2 regions of the Solibacillus silvestris genome follow, and region 2 is predicted to be linked to the other one. Evidence: riboswitches for the same ligand, from Rfam matches in the RefSeq annotation. Region 2 holds a riboswitch; the other holds the start of a gene.
The links. Region 2 has a riboswitch for cobalamin ahead of ACTHOQ_RS00250 (glutaredoxin family protein). Riboswitches for the same ligand answer to the same signal wherever they lie in the genome.

Region 1 (5,050 bases), on a different contig from region 2:
CAATTTCCTGCCCTTCTTTTATAGCTTTTATACCGATGACACGGTCCTGTTCATATATAAAATCTGTAAAAGGTGTTTGCAGCCACATTTCGCCATTTAATCCTTTGTAGGTCAACCCCATGCGAGCCATAAGCGCCTGCCCTAAAGCCGCATAATTTTTCTTTAGCAGAAGATGCTTTATTAATCGCCAGCCTAATGTCAGCGATCTTGCTTTTCCGGCAGTCGTTCTTGTGATCATATTCACTTTGACAAAGTCTTGCCCGGTCATAACAAAGCCCTTCGTATCAATCGTTGGAGGCAGGAGCTTATCCTTCCAATCTCCCAATTCATTTATATCTATTAACAGAGGCTCAATCGAACGTCCCGCGCCTTTTCCGCCTGGTAATGCAGGGTAATAATCCGAATAGTTTTTAGCATAGGAAAAACGCATATGCTTGCTTGCATTATGCATATAATCAAGCATTTCAATGCCCTTTTTTAAGTAAGTCTCTTTTATTTCATCATTTACAATATCGCCGACAGTCGCATCCAAATAAGTTTTTGCCTCTTCATAGGAATCTGCAGCATTGGCTTCCACCAAATAGCGGTTGTTTGGTATCCAAACACCTCCGCCGGATAAAGCGGAAGCCCCGCCGAAATGCTTTTCCTTTTCGATTAAAAGCGTTTTTAAGCCTTCATTTTTCGCTGTAGTGGCCGCAGCAAATCCTGATGCGCCAGACCCGACGACAACTACATCATATTCAAAATCCCATTTCATTACATAACCCCCTTGGCAGATTTTTTATTACCTGTATTTGTAAATATATTATAGCAAGCAGAGTTGGGGAATAGAAATTAAACGTATTATATCTACTTTGAATTAATTTTTTCTGCTTTAAGCGTAAAATTTATATTGAGTTGTGTTGAAAAGCTTTTGGCGGAATTTCGATTCTTCCATCAAATAATCAAGGAAAGAGGAAGAAAACGTCCAACTGATGGAATTCCATTTCAATGGAAAGTTATTTGCATAATGCCTGTAGTGTGTTAAAGTAAGTTTTACAAATCAAATAAATCTGCAGGGAAAAGATGCAAATTGCATAAATGGGAATTCGGCGGAAATCCGAAGCTATGTCCGTAACTGTAAGCGCAAATGAAAGTGAACGAGATTGCCACTGTTTTTGACGGGAAGGCATTCATGAGTAGAGAGCTGCGCGGAGCCAGGAGACCAATCTTTTTCTGATCGTGACACACCTCTTCGGAATTTGAGAGAATGTACGGCATTAAAAATCTTTTCGTCATTTCATAGGAATCGATCTTGATATTTTGAGCCATCCATTTTCTTGGGTGGCTTTTCTTATTGATAAAGAATGCAGAATCGGTTGTTGGAGCTTAATTAGAGAAAACTGCCGCATTATCGGAAATCCTGCAGTTTTAAAGCTGGCATAAGTTTTTGGGAGCTTAGTGTGTCCATCGTGTATGCGGAATAAAATATAAAATTTGAAATGTGAGGAACTTTAGATGAAAAAAGATATTCGTTATTCATGTTATCCATTTATGCGCGAAAAAAGCTCATGCGTCGATTATGAAATTCGTACAGATTCATTGACGACACGTATCGGAGCGGTCATCCCGACATTATTGGACGATGAAAAAGGGCAGATTGTATTGGAGGACTTGCGTATTATCCATCCGCTTGCATACCATGCCAACGGTTCTGTGCGCGGAAAATTGGCGATTACAGAAGAGGATTTAAGCTGGCTAAGTGACCGCTATGATTTTTATGTGAGCAATGTAAAAGAGACAATTCAACAGTTTTTGCTGCCACAAGGGGTGGAAAGCTCAGCAAGGCTGCATATTTGCCGAAGCGAAGCGAAAAAATCGTACCGTGCATTGCATAAGGTAAGTGAAGAGCGAGAAGTGCCCGAAATTTTATTCGACTTTTTAGGGCTTTTAGCGAATGTATTTTTCGTCATGGCAGTTTATATGAACAAAGAGCATTCATTCGAAGAAATTCCGTTCATCTCGAAATCCTATCCGACAAAAAAGGCAAAATAGAAGAACATAGCTCAATATTGAGCATGTTCTTTTAATCTTCCATATGGGGGTGCTGGCAATGATTTTTATTACAGGTGGCGTGCGCAGCGGGAAAAGCGCCTTTGCAGAAAAACTGGCGAGTCAAAATGGTCCTGGTAAAAATTATTATTATATTGCAGCAGGTGCGGCATTTGACGATGAGATGAAAGCACGGATAAAAAGACATCAGCTTGATCGTCAACGCCAAAGTACCGAGTGGCGAACGATTGAAATACATGTGAATATTCCTGAGGAGCTCGGACGTTTATCGGAAAATGATGTCGTGCTTTTTGAATGTGTGACGACATGGCTTTCGAATGTATTGTATGAAAGCGAATCAGCCGAGCAGCGCAGCGAATATATCCACAATTCGATTGAAATGTTAAAAAGCGAATTCGACAACTGGCATGCGCAAGGTGCTCAAATAATAATCGTGTCAAATGAAGTGTTGGACGAGCAATCATCAAAATTTGATGAAGTGAATTTATACCGCAAAAATTTGGGCCAGCTTCATCAGTGGTTCGTTAATCGGAGTGAAGAAGCATATGAAGTACAATTTCAGCTTGTGCAACAATGGAAATAAGGAGGGCGCAAATTGAAAAACAGCATAACGGGTTTTCTATTGGCATGGCAGTTTTTTTCGGCTGTACCGATAAAAAAGCAGCTTGATATGAATGCCAAATCGGTTACATGGATGTATGCCTTTTTGCCGATTATTGGTTTATTCATTGGCGCAATAATTGGAAGTGCAGTTTTTGCGCTTGCCGGCTTTAGCGATATTTCCAGCTTGCTCCTCGCCATATTGATTGTTGTCGGTTTCATTCTGCTCACAGGCGGTCTTCATTTAGATGGCTGGATTGATATGAGTGATGCCTTTTTTTCTTACGGAGAAAAAGAAAAACGATTGGGAATCTTGGATGATCCGCGCACAGGTGCCTTTGGTGTTATTAGTGTTTTTTGTTTACTGCTTTTAAAGATAGGCTTCATTTATGAATTTCTTTTAAAGGGACATTCCGCAATCATCCCATGTCTTATTTTTATTCCGTTAATCGCGCGCACAGGGATGCTGATTTACTTTTTAACGATGCAAACAGCAAAGCAAACAGGACTCGCGGCGTATTTTAAAAGTATGGTCAATTCAAAAAAGCTCGCTGTTTTACTCGGTTTGCTTTGTGGGGCTTTATTTGCGATTTGGTTCTATATAGGGGCATATAGCTTATATGTTTTATTTTTCACAATGCTTGTCATTGTTGCACTTTACCGAAACTGGTCACGGAAGCATTTTGGAGGGGTGACGGGCGATTTGCTTGGCGCATTAGGCGAGGGTTTGGAGGTTGTGCTATGGCTAACGGCATTACTGTGCATTTAATCCGGCATGAAAAAACAGAAGCGAACAGAGAGCGGAAATATATCGGCTGGACAGATGAACCGATTATTAAGAAAGTTCAAGCGCAGCTGCCGATCCAGCCACATGAAGTATTTGGCAGTGATTTGCAACGCTGCCTACAAACGGCTGCCTGCTATTTTCCGCAAACTCCATTTTTCGCTGAGGAAAAACTTAGAGAGCTAAACTTCGGCGATTTTGAAATGTGTACATATGAGCAATTACAGTATAATGAAATATACCGTGCATGGATTGACGATCCGCTCACTACGCCAATACCGAACGGTGAAAGCTTTTTGCAGTTTCAACAGCGCGTATTGGAAGGTTTTCGCCAAATTGTAAAACAAGATGGCGATTATACATTTGTCGTACACGGCGGGGTCATTCGATTATTGCTTGCGAAATATAGCGTGGAGGAGCAGTCATTTCAGCAAACGACCGCAAACCATCGAACTATATATACCCTTTGCTGGGGTTCGGTTGATGAACTAATAGGAGGTTTACGATGTACGTTATACTCGGAGGCGCATATAACGGTAAACGAGCATATGTGAAAGCTTTAGTCGCGAAATTACCTGAAAAGGAACTCGTTGTTTGTGAAGGGATATTGCCCCGCATAGAGAAGGTTACCGAAAATAAACGTTTTATTATTAGTGATTTTGAACAAATCATTTTACCGTATTTAGATGAGCCGGAAGAGCAGGCAGCACAGCGGATTTTTGAACATATCGCTGAAATTTCCGGGCAAGCGGAAGTTTTTTGCATTTGTGCAGATACGAGCCGTGGTGTTGTACCGCTTGAAAGGGGAGCGCGTCAGTTAAGAGATACTTGCGGTCGGCTATACCAGAAGCTTTGCAATGAAGCAGAGACGGTTATTCGTGTATGGTATGGCATTCCGCAATTTTTAAAAGGAGAGCATGATGGAAAAAACTAAATTGCGTTACATAATTTTAACGGCATTAATAGCAGCAATTTGCGTTATTGGAAGCTTTATTAAAGTGCCGGTTGGCGTGATTGCGACAGCTGCATTGGATTCCGCCCCAGCAGTTATTAGCGTCCTCTTTCTACCACCTGTTTTTGCAGGGGCAGCAGGTGCGCTTGGGCATATTGCAACAGGGCTTACATCCGGTTTTCCTTTAGGTGTTTTTCATGTTTTAATCGCAGTTGAAATGTTCGCCATTGTCGCGATTTTTGCGGTTTTGCACCGTAAAAATATGTATATTTTAAAATGGGTGTTTGTTGTCATTGCAAATGGAGTTATTGCACCGTTACCGTTCTACTTTTTAATTTCGCCGGCATTTTACATCGGCTCAATCGCCTCATTGACGATTGCAACAGTTGTGAATTGTGTTATCGCCATCATCGTCATGCCTGTTTTAAAATCCGTTGCAGAGCGTGCAGGGGTGAGTGCATGAGGAATGCAATCGAAGTAAACGGGTTAATCGTGACAATCGATAATTCGGCATGTATTGGGACGAAAGAGCATGATATTGTACAAGCGCCAAATGAAATCACGGCTTATTTCACCGCCCGCACCGCTATTTTGGAACAGCTTTGTGCCGGGGCGATACCGGTTCAATTGCTGATGGCAAATTTTTCGGGAGATGGCGTATG
Region 2 (5,050 bases):
AGCATGACAGAAGCATACATCGCTTTCCATAAGCTTTCTGGATCATCTTCTTTTATCGCGGTATAAACCTCCCCAATGCGATTAGCTTTATATTGAAGAAACTCGTTTTTTTGTACCCATTCAAACACTTCGTCAATTTCCGTGTTTGTACAAAGGGTTGTGAATATATACGAATAAGATTTCGCGTGGATCGCTTCAAATGAGCCGAATACGGTTAAAACAGCTTTTTCCTGAAAATCCGGCGTGAATTTCGCGATTTCGTTCATGCCGATATTCGTTTGGACCGTATCGAGCAATGTTAAGCCTCCGAACACTTTTTTGTATGTATCCTGATGTTCGAATTCCTTCCATTGCTTAACATCTTTACTTACGGCGATTTCTTCGGGGAACCAGATCTGCTTCCATTGCTGATCCCAGAAAATGCGTGCAAGTTCGCTTGTGGGCGTGTTCCAGTTGACTGCTTTATACGTTAAATTTGACATGCGACACACTCCTCAATTGTTAGTAAACGTTGACGGACATAATAAACGGATTTAATTCCTTTTGTCCATGCATAAATATAAGCTTTTGCCAATTGTTCGGTGTTCCATTGATCTGTAACGTAAAGCGTCATGGAAATGCCTTGGTCCACATGCTGTTGGGCAGCTGCGTAAAGGTCGATCAGTTCATACGGGTTCACTTCATAAGCTTCGGTATATAGCTCTTGATTGTCATTCGTTAAAAATGGCATCGGATAAATCGTGCGGCTATCCGCATAGTCTCTTACTTCCACACGCTCTGTTACCGGTGCGATGGAAGCCGTACAGCTGCGGATGTAGGAGATACTTCCAGTGGGAGCGATTGCGAGCCTGTATGAATGGAACAATCCATGCTCTAATACATCAGACTTTAACTGTCTCCACATTGTCTGTGTAATGATAGGGGTTGCTCCTAGTGCTTTAATTACTTCCGGTAGCAGTTCTTTTTCCTCTTTATTAACATAGCTTTCAAAATAAACCCCGCTCGCATAATCGCTGTCCTCGAAACGATAAAACGTTTCTTTCTTTTCCTTCGCGATTTCCATCGACGCTTTTAATGAATAATAATTCAAAGCTTCCATGAATGCATCGATAAATTCAATCGACTCTTTGGAACCATAACGGATGCCGCTTTGTACAAGGTGACCATGCAAGTTCATGACACCCAATCCGACAGAGTGCATCACTTTGTTTGCCTTTGATACAGAAGGGACGTTGACGATATCGGTCATCGTCGAAACATTCGTCAAAAGGCGCATCGCTGTATCGACAAGCTGTCCGAAATCCTGAACTTTCGTTGCTTCATGAATGTCGATTGAGCCTAAGTTACAGGATACATCCAGCCCGTATTCGTTTGGTTCGTTTTGATTACTAATAACGCCTGTTTGCTGGTACTGAAGAATTTCCGTGCATAAATTCGACATCTTCACACGTCCGATTCCCTTTAATGGATGGGCGTTATTGACATTATCGTCCAGAATTTCGAACGGGTAGCCTGATTCAAATTGTGCTTTTTTTACTTCTGTATATAGTTTGCGGGCATTTAATCGTTTTAGTTTACGGATGTTCGGATTATCCAATAGCTCGTAGTACATTTCCGTAATCGAAATTTCCGACATCCGTTTGCCGTATTCTTTGTAAATATCATAAGAACTGAATAAGACGATATCTTTATCTCGTCGCATCAGTTCAAAGAAAATATCCGGTAAAATAATCCCTGTTGATAGAGTAGCTAAACGGATTTTGTCATCGGCATTTGGTTTTTTGGAAGAAATGAACGCTTCAATATCACCATGGAAGACGTTCAAATATACGACGCCGGAACCGTTTCGTTGGCCAAGCTGATTCGAATATGAGAAAGAGTTTTCCAGCAGCTTCGCAACAGGCATAACTCCGCTCGCACGGTTCAAAATCCCTTTAATCGGATCCCCTAGCGGACGCAAATCGGTCAAGTTTACCCCGACGCCGCCGCCTAAACGGGAAAGCTCAAGACAATAGCCGATATTCTCGGCGATTGAATTCATCGTGTCATCCATCGTTAATTTAAAGCATGATACAAGCTCGCCGCGCGCCTTTTTCCCGCTGTTCAATGCAGTAGGTGTCGCAGGCTGGTAGGCAGTCATGACCGCTTCAATGGCCTTTTCCGCCAGCGCTTCGTCGCCTTGTGCTAAATAAAGGGCGATAATGACGATTCGGTCCTCATACTTTTCCAGAATTTCCTTTCCGTCACGGCTTTTCATCGCATAGCTTTCATAGAACTTTGAAGCACTCATGAATGAAGGGAATCGGAATTTGTATGAATAGGCTTTTTTGTACATTTGCTTAATGAATTCCATCGAGTATAGATCAAGAAACGCTTTTTCGTAATAGCCTTCATCAACTAAATAGCGCACTTTTTCCTCAATATCGATGAAATAACGTAAACGGACATTGACGTCTTCCAGAAAATAGCGCCGTGTTGCTTCTTTATCTTTCGCCAAATCCAGTTCGCCTGTAGCACGGTAACGGTTCAGAATATCGTTATTTAATTTTAAATACTGTTTCATATCGATGCCTCTTTCCAAATGGAGTAATAGTAATCTGTAATCGCTTCATAATTTGCCGGAGTTCCACGCATTTCCACTTTTTCGATTAACGGAATACCGTATTTTGCAGCTAAAAGGTCACCTGCACGACCGAAGAAAGCATGACCGAAATTCCGGTTTCCGCTAACGATAATTCCTTTGCATTGATCGTGATTAGCAGTCATGAACTGGTCGACGATAGGGGGAACAGAGCCTAATCCATCCGTATACGTAAATAAAAGATACGGTGCATCAACTTCCTCCACCTCTGCTATATCTTTCGCAGGCAAGCCGAGTTTTTGAATAATGGATCGTATATTGCCAGTCCGTGAAGCAAAAATGATCATGCAGTCATTTCAGAAATGCGATCGATAATAGAAGTCGGCTCTGCAATAAATTCGCCGTTTATTTCAAATAACGGCACAGAAAGAAAACCTGCCTCGATTACTTTTTGTTTGGCCGATTCGTCAAGATCAATATTAATGATTTCAACCTCCAAGTTGGCAGCATCAAGCTCCGATTTCACCCATAGGCATTTTGGACAAATTGTTTTCGTGTAAAGTTTCATGATAGAATCCCTCGCTATATAAATATTACTAGTAATTGTGCCGCGCATATCAGGGGGAGATGACTGTATCAAATAAAAAAAGCTATCCCGGGAAAAACAGGATAGCTTGAAATGGAAACGGAAAAATAGCGCCTCCATTTCCTATTCCCCGAAGAAATGTACATAGTTTTATGGCGGCAGGTCTCCTGGCTTTGCGTCGTTCATCAGACAGACCTTCCCATGCAAAAAAGCACAGTGGTATTTCCGTCATCAGTCAGCATTTACAGTTGCGGGGACAGCGTTGGAATTGCACCAAACTTCCCTATTAAACTACATTTAGTAGTACCGCGATAAAAAAACACAATATATAGTTGATTTGAGTATAAGCTTTCCGATTAGAAAAGTAAAGTATCCAAGCAGAAGTCGGACAATTCCGTCGAAGAGCCTATAAAAATATGAGTTGAAATTTTTTTCTAAATATGTTTTCGTTATTAATAAAATGTGAATATGCATCTTTATCAATTATTAGAAAGTTGGTCCGAAATGTCAATCCAGTTAAAAATAAAAAAGATACATTCAGAAGCAATTTTGCCAAAACAAGCGCGGCAAGGTGATGCGGGTATGGATTTAAGCTCGGTGGAAGAAAAAGTTCTGCAGCCGGGCGACTATCAATTGATCAAAACAGGTCTCCAAATCGAATTACCGGAAGGCACGGAAGCACAAGTACGCCCCCGAAGCGGTTTAGCGTTGAAAAACGGAATTACCGTGTTAAATAGCCCCGGTACAATCGATGCAGGATATCGAGGAGAAATAGGCGTTGTTTTAATCAATCATAGTAAAGAGCCATTCAAAATCGAAAAACATATGCGGATTGCCCAATTAGTCGTGCAATATGTTCCGCAAGTTTTCATTGTGGAAGTGGAAGAACTCTCAAATTCAGAGCGCGGTGGACAAGGCTTTGGTTCGAGCGGTGTGAAATAATTTATAAAGCGAAACAGCAAAAGCCTGAGCTCCGGAAAACTCAGGCTTTTTACAATTCTTTTTGCCATTTTATATAATTGTATGAAGCTTGAATGACAAGTAAAACCGCTAGTAAAGTTGTGGAAAATATAAAAAAATCAGAAAATCCTGCAGCAAAATAAATAATTGCCAGCGAAAGAATATAAATCGGAATTGAATACATTGTGCGTAAAAACTTGCGGCGGTACGAAAGACCATAATAAGCAAATTTAAAGCCTTTATCCACTTTCGGTTTTTTCTTGTAATAAAAATAAGAACCGATTAATAAGGCTGAAATGATAGCGGTGCTAAAGCCAAACTGAAAGAAAAAATAAATATTGAAATCCACTGGCATCCTAATCTCCTTTACGTCCTCATTTTGTATGGCGATTTCCGCAACAAATCTGGGAACCGGCAAATAGTTGATAGATTTTAAATATGTGCTTGTGCACCTTAAAACGAAGCTGACTAATTTACGGAAGAGCTGGATAAAAGTTTAGCTAATATAGCAATATATAAGGCTGTACCTTTTACGATCAAAAAATCAGCGTCCATATCCAATAATCAGCAATACATTCTTCTAATAGTAATTAATCAGACCAAAATCGCTTTGAGAAATAATCGTATGCTCATTATATAACTATAAAAGAATGCGGGAGTCAAACGAATGAATATTTTGTTTAAGATATGCTTACATCTCGATTAATATGGGCTTTGTTAAATATGATGAAAAGCAGAAATCTAAGGGGCACTTTATATCTTGACACTCGATATATATCTGTTTTAATATATGGCTATCGATATATCGACAGTCATTATATGGAGGGGCTATGATTCTATTATCAGAACCGACTTATTTAATTTTATTGGCATTATTAAAAGAACCGATGCATGGCTACGGCATTATTAAAACAATTTTTGAT

Region 1: it holds a riboswitch for cobalamin, as region 2 does, so the genes downstream of both, ACTHOQ_RS01895 (cobalamin adenosyltransferase family protein) here and ACTHOQ_RS00250 (glutaredoxin family protein) in region 2, are expected to answer to the same signal.

Annotation. Positions count from the first base shown of each region.
Region 1 covers NZ_JBQCJW010000002.1:124,092-129,141, reverse strand. The annotation lists gene ACTHOQ_RS01900 (FAD-dependent oxidoreductase) at 1-757, opposite strand, end outside; cobalamin riboswitch at 1,047-1,227, shown strand; gene ACTHOQ_RS01895 (cobalamin adenosyltransferase family protein) at 1,498-2,034, shown strand; gene ACTHOQ_RS01890 (bifunctional adenosylcobinamide kinase/adenosylcobinamide-phosphate guanylyltransferase) at 2,093-2,635, shown strand; gene cobS (adenosylcobinamide-GDP ribazoletransferase) at 2,648-3,421, shown strand; gene ACTHOQ_RS01880 (histidine phosphatase family protein) at 3,394-3,990, shown strand; gene ACTHOQ_RS01875 (bifunctional adenosylcobinamide kinase/adenosylcobinamide-phosphate guanylyltransferase) at 3,942-4,370, shown strand; gene ACTHOQ_RS01870 (ECF transporter S component) at 4,357-4,851, shown strand; gene ACTHOQ_RS01865 (hypothetical protein) at 4,848-5,050, shown strand, end outside.
Region 2 covers NZ_JBQCJW010000001.1:45,608-50,657, reverse strand. The annotation lists gene nrdF (class 1b ribonucleoside-diphosphate reductase subunit beta) at 1-482, opposite strand, end outside; gene nrdE (class 1b ribonucleoside-diphosphate reductase subunit alpha) at 470-2,563, opposite strand; gene nrdI (class Ib ribonucleoside-diphosphate reductase assembly flavoprotein NrdI) at 2,560-2,928, opposite strand; gene ACTHOQ_RS00250 (glutaredoxin family protein) at 2,925-3,149, opposite strand; cobalamin riboswitch at 3,308-3,493, opposite strand; gene dut (dUTP diphosphatase) at 3,672-4,109, shown strand; gene ACTHOQ_RS00240 (ATPase) at 4,159-4,482, opposite strand; gene ACTHOQ_RS00235 (PadR family transcriptional regulator) at 4,958-5,050, shown strand, end outside.